One region of the Azospirillum largimobile genome, then DNA from elsewhere that is predicted to be linked to it. Evidence: predicted binding sites of a transcription regulator. Region 1 holds the regulator's gene; each other region holds the start of a gene.
The links. The regulator PhoB, encoded in region 1, activates phosphate uptake and scavenging genes when phosphate is short. The targets are predictions, from matches to a motif close to TNTCATAAAACTGTCA.
Positions count from the first base shown of each region.

Region 1 (3,203 bases):
ATCGGCATGGCCCGCGCGCTGGGCGAGACGGCGCCGCTGCTGATGATCGGCATGGTCGCCTTCATCGTCGACGTGCCCCACGAGCTGACCGACAGCGCCACGGTGCTGCCCGTTCAGATCTACATGTGGGCCGACAGCCCCGAGCGTGCCTTCACCGAACGCACCTCTGCGGCGATCCTGATCCTGCTCGGCGTCCTGATCCTGCTGAACGGGACGGCCGTGGTCCTGCGCAAGATTTTCGAGAGACGGTGGTGAGCGCCCCATGAGCATTACAAGCGGCATCCCGAGCAGCATCCAGAGCGGTATTCCGGGCCCGCTGAAGCTGCGGCCCCGCGGCGACCAGCGTTCCGGCCAACACCCTGGGCAGCGTTCCGGCGCGGACCTGCCGGCCAAGATGACCACCCGCGCGGTGAAGGTGTTCTACGGCGCCAAGCAGGCGTTGAAGGGCATCGATCTCGACATCCACGAGAACCGGGTGCTGGCGCTGATCGGCCCGTCCGGCTGCGGCAAGTCGACCTTCCTGCGCTGCCTGAACCGGATGAACGACACCGTCGAGGGCTGCCGGGTCGAGGGACGGATCGCCCTGGACGGCGAGGATGTCTACGGCAAGGCCGTGGATGCGGTGCAGCTGCGCGCCCGCGTCGGCATGGTGTTCCAGAAGCCGAACCCGTTCCCGAAGTCGATCTACGACAACATCGCCTATGGCCCGCGCATCCACGGCCTGGCTTCCGGCCGCGACGAGCTGGACGAGGTGGTGCAGACCTCGCTGAAGCGCGCCGGCCTGTGGGGCGAGGTGAAGGACCGCCTGCGCGAGCCCGGCACCAGCCTGTCCGGTGGCCAGCAACAGCGGCTGTGCATCGCCCGCGCCATCGCCGTCAGCCCCGAGGTGATCCTGATGGACGAGCCCTGCTCGGCGCTCGACCCCATCGCGACCGCCCATATCGAGGAGCTGATCGACGAGCTGCGGGCCAACTACACCATCGTCATCGTCACCCACAACATGCAGCAGGCCGCCCGCGTGTCGCAGCGCACCGCCTTCTTCCATCTGGGCGAGATGGTGGAGTGCGACGACACCGAGGAAATCTTCACCAACCCGCGCGACGAGCGCACCCAGGGCTACATCACCGGCCGCTACGGCTGAGCCCTCCCCTCCCCCTATGCCCCACGCCTGCGCCCCTTCCCTCCTTTGTTGAAAAGGCTGTCCCATGCCGGTTAACGTCGAGACGCGCGCTGTGAACGGAGCCTCCATGAACGCGGCCCTGAAGCCGCTCGTCCTGGTCGTCGAGGACGAGGCCGACATCCTGACGCTGTTGAAGTACAACCTGGAAAAGGAAGGCTTCCGCGTCGCCACCGCCAGTGACGGCGAGGAGGCCCTGCTTGCCGCCGGCGAACAGACGCCGCACATCGTGCTGCTCGACTGGATGCTGCCGCTGATGAGCGGGCTGGAGGTCTGCCGCCAGCTGCGCCGCAACGCCAAGACCCGCGACATCCCGATCATCATGCTGACCGCCCGCGGCGAGGAAGGCGACCGGGTGCGCGGCCTGAATTCCGGCGCCGACGACTACATCACCAAGCCCTTCTCCCCGACCGAGCTGGTGGCGCGCATGCGCGCGGTCCTGCGCCGCGCCTCGCCCGGCATGACCGACGAGATTCTGACCTTCGCCGACGTGACGATGGATCTCGCCGCCCACCGCGTACGCCGCAATGGGCGCGACGTACACCTCGGCCCGACGGAATTCCGCCTGCTGCGCCATTTCATGCAGCATCCCGGCCGCGTCTTCTCGCGCGAACAGCTGCTCGATCTGGTGTGGGGCCACGACGTGTACGTCGAGCCGCGTACGGTCGACGTACACATCCGCCGCCTGCGCAAGGCGATGAACGAAGAGGACGAACTGGACCTGATCCGCACCGTGCGCTCGGCGGGGTACGCGCTGGATACGAAGTCGATGTGAGGGGAAGTTAGACCCCCACCTAACCTCCCCCGCAGGCGGGGGAGGGACTGCCGCCACTCTCCCGTATCAGCACTTGTCCCCTCCCCCGCCCAGCGGGGGAGGGTTAGGGTGGGGGCCTAACGCAGCGGCAATGGTGAGATTGCCCCCATGATCCTGCTCTTCACCGACTTCGGCCTCTCCGGCCCCTACACCGGCCAGATGAAGGCGGTGCTGGCGCAACAGGCGCCCGCCGTCCCCGTCATCGATCTGTTCGCCGATGCCCCCGCATTCGACCCGCAGCTTTCCGCCTATCTGCTCGCGGCCTACGCCCCGGCCTTCCCCGCCGGCAGCGTCTTTCTCTGTGTCGTCGATCCCGGTGTCGGCACCGACCGGCGGCCGGTGATGGTGGAGGCGGACGGGCGCTGGTTCGTCGGGCCGGACAACGGTCTCTTTGCCCTGATCGCCCGCCGCGCAACGTCGCTAAACGCCTGGACCATCGACTGGATTCCGGACCGGCTGTCCGCCAGCTTCCATGGCCGCGACCTGTTCGCCCCCGTGGCTGCCAGCCTTGCCACCGGCCGGCCGGTGGATCGCAGCCCCCTCCCCCTCACCGCTATCGACCGTCCCGACTGGCCGGATGAGCTGGCGCGCATCGTCTATGTCGATGTCTACGGCAACGCCATGACCGGCATGCGGGCATCCGCCCTGCCTGCAGACGCCGTGTTGAGTGCGGCTGGCACCCGCATCACCCGTGCCCGCACCTTCGGTGCCGTCGGACCGGGGGAGCCGCTGTGGTACGAGAACTCCAACGGGCTCGCCGAGATCGCCGTGAACCGCGGACGGGCTGACCATGCGCTTGGTCTCAAGGTCGGCGATGCGGTGACCGTAGAAGCCTGAACAATCCCGGACAAAAGAAAACCGCCCGGAAGCTGGTGCTTCCGGGCGGTTGCTGCTTGATCCGATGCTTGTCCGATCAGGCGTCTTCAGGCTCAGTCGTTGTTGCGCTGACCCAGGAACTGCAGCAGGAACTGGAACAGGTTGATGAAGTCCAGGTACAGCGTCAGGGCGCCCATCAGGGCCAGCTTGCCGGTGCTCTCGTGATCGTAGCCCTCGGCGTAGCTTTCCTTGATCGCCTGGGTGTCGTAGGCGGTCAGGCCGGTGAAGATCAGCACGCCGATGGCGGAGATCGCGAAGTGCAGGGCCGGCGACTGGAAGAAGATGTTCGCCAAGCCGGCGATGACCAGGCCGATGACGCCCATCATCAGGAACGAG
Region 1 is NZ_CDRMUA020000001.1:2,636,529-2,639,731, reverse strand. It holds gene pstA (phosphate ABC transporter permease PstA) at 1-255, shown strand, start outside; gene pstB (phosphate ABC transporter ATP-binding protein PstB) at 395-1,141, shown strand; gene phoB (phosphate regulon transcriptional regulator PhoB) at 1,248-1,952, shown strand; gene ACWPKK_RS12460 (SAM hydrolase/SAM-dependent halogenase family protein) at 2,100-2,828, shown strand; gene ACWPKK_RS12455 (Bax inhibitor-1/YccA family protein) at 2,921-3,203, opposite strand, start outside.

Region 2 (3,203 bases), 860 kb from region 1:
TGGTCTCCAGGTCGCGGATCACCTCCTTCTCGCGCATCAGCGCGCGGGCGGAGCGGATGTCGGCGGACACGAAGACGGCGGCGGCCAGCCGCTGGGTCTCGCTCAGCCGTTCCAGCATGCCGGCGATCTCGGCCGCCCCTTCGGTGGAAAAGCGCAGCTTGCGCCTGATCTTCTTCGAAGCGGCCTCCATCAGGTTGCGGTCGACGATGTCGCCGACATGTTCGAGGTTGATGGTGAAGGTCAGCACGTCCGATACCCGGCATGCATCCTGCTCGTCGAGATCCTCGACGTTGATCTGCGTGAGGTAACGCTTGATCGCGTCGTGCAGCCGGTCCAGCACGTCGTCCATCCGCCGGATCTCCTGCACCCGCTTGCGATCGTCGGTCTGGAGGACGTCCAGCGCGCCGCGCAGCATGCTGTCCACCGTGTCGGCCATGCGCAACGCCTCGCGCGCCGCGTTTGCGATGGCGAGGTGGGGGACGCGGAGCGCGCTGCGGTCGAGATAGAGCGGCATCGCCGGATCGGCGACCGCCACCCGTTCCGGGAACAGCCGGGTCAGCGCCCGCGCGAACCAGGGCAGGGGACCGATGAACAGCGCGGCCATCGCCAGATTGAAGGCGAGGTGGAAATTGGCGGCCAACCGCGTCGCATCCGGTGACACCATCTGCAGCCCGGCGGTGATCGGCCCCAGCAGCGGCACGACGATCAGGCAGCCGACAAGGCGGTTGACCAGGTTGCCCACCGGCAGCCGTCGGGCCGCCGGATTGTGGCCGTCGCCGCCCGGTCCTTCGATGACCGGGTTGACGGCGCTGCCCAGGTTGGCGCCCGCCACCATGGCGACCGCCGCCTCCGGCCCGATCACCCCGCCGCCGGCCAGCGAGGCGATCAGCAGGATCGCGGCGACGCTGGAATGGGCGGCCCAGGACAGGATAGCGGCCAGCATCACCGCCACCACCGGATCGGCGGTGAGCATGCCCAGCATCCGGCGCAGCAGCGGCGCGTTCTCCGCCGGGGCGATGGTCGCCAGCAGCAGGTGCAGCGACAGCAGCATCAATCCCAGCCCGATGGCGACCCGGCCCAGGTCGCGGCTGCGCGTCCGGCTGCCGCGGCGGAAGGCGAGGAAGCCTCCCAGCAGCAGCACCGGCGCCACATGGGAAACGTCAAAGGCGAGGACCTGAACGATCAGGGTGGAGCCGACATTGGCTCCCAGCATCACCGCCAGCGCCGGCATCAGCGACACCAGCCCGTTGGCGGTGAAGCCGGCCGCCATCAGGCCGGTGGCGGTGCTGCTCTGCAGCAGCATGGTGATGCCCATGCCGGACAGGAAGGCGGTCCAGCGGTTGCGCAGCCCGGCCCCCAGGATGCGGCGCAGGTCGCCGCCCAGCGCGCGGGTCAGCCCGCTCTGCACCATGTGCAGCCCCCACAGGAGCAGCACGACGTTCCCGGCCAGCTCCAGCAGCACCCGCGTCGCCTGCATCGCACCCCCTGTGTCGGATCGGGGATGCGATCAGGCCGCACCCCTAACTGAAGGGTGGGGTGTGCTGATTGTTACGACAATATGACAGTTGGGTGACAGCGGAAGTGGAATGGGGGCTGTTACGCCCCCGTCCCCTCAAACCCCGTCTGATCAGACGTTGAAGCGGAAGTGGAAGATGTCGCCGTCCTGGACGACGTATTCCTTGCCTTCCTGGCGCATCTTGCCGGCGTCCTTCGCCCCCTGCTCGCCACCCAGCGTGACGTAGCTGGTGTAGTCGATGGTTTCGGCGCGGATGAAGCCGCGTTCGAAGTCGGTGTGGATGACGCCCGCCGCTTCCGGCGCCTTGGCGTTGCGGCGCACGGTCCAGGCGCGCGTCTCCTTGGGGCCGACGGTGAAGAAGGTGATCAGGTCCAGCAGCTTGAAGCCGGCGCGGATCAGCTTGTTCAGGCCGGTTTCCTCCAGCCCCATCGACGCCAGGAACTCCGCCTTCTCGGCCGGGTCGGTGAGCTGGGCGACCTCGGACTCGATGGCGGCGGAGATCACGACGACCTCGGCATTCTCGGCCTTGGCCTTCTCGGCGACCTTGGCGGAGAATGCGTTGCCGGTGGCGGCGGACGCCTCCTCCACGTTGCAGACATAGAGGACCGGCTTGTCGGTCAGCAGCATGAACTGCTTGAACACCGGCCGCTCCTCGTCCGACACCTCGACCACGCGGGCGGGCTTGCCGTCCTGAAGGACCTTCAGGGCGCGCTCCATCAGGTCGGCCTTGATCTTGCTGTCCTTGTCGCCGCCCTTGGCCTTCTTCTGCAGGCTGGTCAGCTGGCGTTCCAGGCTTTCCATGTCGGCGAGCATCAGCTCGGTCTCGACCACCTCGGCGTCGCGCAGCGGGTCGACGCTGCCCTCGACATGGGTGATGTCGTCGTCCTCGAAGCAGCGCAGCACATGGACGATGGCGTCGACCTCGCGGATGTTGGCGAGGAACTGGTTGCCCAGCCCTTCACCCTTCGACGCGCCGCGGATCAGGCCGGCGATGTCCACGAATTCCAGCTGGGTCGGGACGACCTTCTGCGACTTGGCGATTTCCGCCAGCTTGTCCTGCCGCGGGTCGGGCACGCTGACGCGGCCGACGTTCGGCTCCTTGGTGCAGAAGGGGAAATTCGCCGCCTCCGCCGCCTGGGTGGCGGTCAGCGCGTTGAAAAGGGTCGACTTGCCGACGTTCGGCAGGCCGACGATGCCGCAATTGAAGCCCATGGGTGGGTGCTCGCCGTCGGAAATGCTGGAATTGTTGCGCTTTATCCTACGAAGGGGGGCAAAGCGCAAACGCGAAGTGGGGGAGGGGACGGGCAGGCCGCGGCTTATCGCGCCTGCGTCGCCACCGTCACCTTGTTCATGAACAGCTCCGGCTGGCCTTCCACCATCAAGGGGAGGTTGTCGGAGACGGCGTCGAGCAGCGGGTCGATCCAGCCCTGGTCGGCCTTGGCGAAGTCGTGCAGGACATAGCCGCTGACCAGATCCTTGTTGCCGGGATGGCCGATGCCCAGCCGGATGCGCCAGTATTCCTTGCCGATATGCGCGTCGATGGAGCGCAGGCCGTTGTGCCCGCCATGGCCGCCGCCCTTCTTCACCCGGATCTTGCCGGGAGGCAGGTCCAGCTCGTCATGGATGACGACGACATTCTCGGGCTTCAGCTTGTAGAACTGCAGGGCCGCCACCACCGACTGGCCGG
Region 2 is NZ_CDRMUA020000001.1:1,778,990-1,782,192, reverse strand. It holds gene ACWPKK_RS08255 (Na/Pi cotransporter family protein) at 1-1,477, opposite strand, end outside; gene ychF (redox-regulated ATPase YchF) at 1,628-2,728, opposite strand; gene pth (aminoacyl-tRNA hydrolase) at 2,833-3,203, opposite strand, start outside.
Region 2: a site for PhoB is predicted at 1,560-1,575, ahead of ACWPKK_RS08255 (Na/Pi cotransporter family protein). Genes of this name have one in related genera too.

Region 3 (3,203 bases), on a different contig from region 1:
CGGCCAGCAGCTCGATCGCGACGCCGAGCGGTCGCTTGAGCCAGGCCGGGCACATCTCGGTGATGAACAGCGCGATGCCGAAGCTGACCGGAATGCCGACAGCCATGGCGATGACCGAGGTGATCAGCGTGCCGTAAATGGGGGCGAGCGCGCCGAATTCCTCCGACACCGGGTTCCAGACTTCGGTCGTGACGAACCCGAAGCCGAACGTGCGCAGTGCCGGAAGCGCGCCGTCGATGAGAGAAACCGTGACGCCGCCCAGGATGAACAGGACGAGCAGCGCAAAGAAGAGCGTGGCGTTGCGGAAAGCCGCATCCTGCAGGCGCTGGCGGCGGGCCCGTCGGGCGGTGGAAGCGTGTGCGTCGGTCAAAGTCAGCGCGATCTCGGTCATGGCCGCTCCGTGAGGCGTGCGGTGGGGGCGGCGAAATTTCCGTCCCCACCGGCGGATCATGCCCCCGGGGCGCACCGTCTGACGGCGCATCCCGGGGTCGGGTTGGCCGTGGTTACTTGGCCGACGCGGTCCAGATCGGCTTGCCGTCGGCCTGGATCGACTGCGACCAGGTCTTCTGGACCAAGGAGACGACCGCTTCCGGCATCGGCACGTAATCCAGATCGGTGGCCATCTTGGCGCCGCTCTTGTACGCCCAGTCGAAGAACTTCAGCGCTTCGGCCGAGGTCGCGACATCCTGCGGGTTCTTGTACATCAGGATGAAGCTGGCGCCGGTGATCGGCCAGCTCTCCGCACCCGGCTCGTCCGTCAGGATGACGTAGTAGCCCTTGGAGTTGGCCCAGTCGGCGTTCGCCGCGGCGGCCTGGAAGGCCTCGATCTTCGGCACGACGGTCTTGCCGTCCTTGTTCTGCAGGCCGAGATACGTGATGTTGTTCTGCTTGGCGTAGGCGTATTCGACGTAGCCGATCGAGCCGTCCGTCTGCTTGACCATGTTGGCCACGCCTTCGTTGCCCTTGGCGCCGATGCCGGCCGGCCACTGGACGGAGGTGTTGGCGCCGATCTGGGTCTTGAACTTCGGGCTGGTCTTCGACAGGTAGTCGGTGAACAGGAAGTTGGTGCCCGACCCGTCAGAACGGTACACCGGCGCGATGGCGGTGTTTGGCAGGTTGACGTCCGGGTTCAGCGACTTGATCTGCGGGTCGTTCCACTTGGTGACCTCGCCCATGTAGATGTTGGCGAGAACCGTGCCCGACAGCTTGACCTCGCCGGACTTCAGACCCTTCAGGTTCACGACCGGAACGACGCCGCCCATGATCATCGGGAACTGGATCAGGCCGGCCTGCTCCAGCTCTTCCGGCTTCAGCGGCATGTCCGACGCGCCGAAGGTGACCGTCTTGGCCTTGATCTGCTTGATGCCGCCGCCCGAACCGATCGACTGGTAGTTCAGGCCCGTGCCCGTCTCCTTCTTGTAGGCGTCGGCCCACTTGGCATAGATCGGGTACGGGAAGGTGGCGCCGGCGCCGGAGATGTCGGCGGCCGAGGCGACCGACAGCGGAGCGACCGACACGGACAGAACGGCCAGGGCACCGAAGGCGGCGCAACGAACGAACGCCGAGGTCATGGTTTTCACGGCAAAACTCCCGATAGGTTTGGACGGTGTCGTTGGGTTTGGGAAAATCCCGGCCTTCGCCGGAGGTCGTAACCCGCCTTCTTCGTCGCGGTGACCATAGCCACCGCTGGTGACGGGTTTGTTTTGTTTACGTGTCAGTTTTATGAAACCGACCCATTCTTGCCGGCTTCGCGATGGTCATCGCGCCGCCCGGATTTCCTGAAGGAACAGATGCACGGCGGAGCCGAGGCTGGTCGCCTCGTGCGACAGGCTTTCCGCCACCTGCAGCACGTCGCCGGCCTGGGCGCGCACCTTGGCCGCGGCCTCCGACAGGCCGGCGACATGGTCCGATGCCGCCTGCGTGCCCACCGCGACCCGGTGGGAGCTGTCGACGATGCTGGACGTGATGGTCGCCTGCTCCTCAACCGCCGCGGCGATGGCCGAGGCGTTGGTTTCGATGCGCTGGACGCTGCCGGTCATGGTCGCCACCACCTCCGCCGTCTGGCGGCTGGCCGCCTGGGTCGCGGCGATCTGGCGGGCGATCTCGGCGGTGGCCTGGGCGGTCTGGCTGGCCAGCGCCTTCACCTCGCCGGCGACGACCGCGAAGCCCTTGCCGGCCTCGCCCGCGCGTGCCGCCTCGATGGTGGCGTTCAGCGCCAGCAGGTTGGTCTGGCCGGCGATCTCGTCGATCAGCCCCACCACGGTACCGATCTCGCCGGCGGTGCCGGACAGGTCGGCGACGGTGGCCTTGACCTGCTCCGCCCCGGCGGCGGTGTCGCCGATGATGCGGGCCGATTCGCCGGTGCGCTTGCTGATCTCGGCGATGGATTGCGAGATTTCGGACGCGGCGGTCGCCACCTGCTGGATTCCGGCGGCCATCTCGCCGGACAGCTGCATCGCGGCCTCGGCGCGGTCGTTGGCGTTGGCGGCGATGTCGGTCAGCGAGCGGGCCCGCGCCGCCATCTGGCGGGCAGCGTCCGCCAGCGTCTCGACACTGCTCAGCACGTTGCTCTCGAACTGGTCGGCGATCTCCAGCATGCTGGTCCGCCGGGCCGACGCGGCGTTGCGGCGTTCGATCTCCACCTTCTCATGCGCCTCTTCCATGGCGCGGGCGTTGGCGATGAAGACGAACAGGGCGCGAGCCATGTCGGTGATCTCGTCGTTGCCATCGGCCTTCTGCTCCACCGTCAGGTCGCCGGCGGCGACCCGGCGCATTGCGTCGGCAAGCGCCTCCATCCGGCCGACGACGCGGCGCCCGACATAGAGCGAGACGATCAGACCGGCCAGCAGCACGCCGGCCGTCGCCAGCAGGATCTGCACCTGGTTGGTGCGCTCCAGCGCGGCATGGGCGGCTTCGGCCCCGTCAGCAGTCGCCTGCTCGGCCGCCTGGACCAGCCCGTCGACCATCCCGGTCAGGGCGGCGCCGGTGCTGCGGTTGCTGTCGATCAGCGCGGCATTTTCGGCATAGGCCGCCAGTTCGCCGCCGCGCAGCGCCAGGATGCCGTCGTCGCCGAAGCCCAGTGCCAGCAGCCGTTCGGCCAACCGGCGGACCTCGGCACCCAGATCGCCCTGCCCGTCCTGCAGAGACTTGCGGATGGTCGCGGCCAGCGGGTCCAGCGTGCGGCGCGCGGCGGCCAGACGGGC
Region 3 is NZ_CDRMUA020000006.1:359,665-362,867, forward strand. It holds gene pstC (phosphate ABC transporter permease subunit PstC) at 1-391, opposite strand, end outside; gene pstS (phosphate ABC transporter substrate-binding protein PstS) at 504-1,571, opposite strand; gene ACWPKK_RS28870 (methyl-accepting chemotaxis protein) at 1,758-3,203, opposite strand, start outside.
Region 3: a site for PhoB is predicted at 1,713-1,728, ahead of pstS (phosphate ABC transporter substrate-binding protein PstS). Genes of this name have one in related genera too.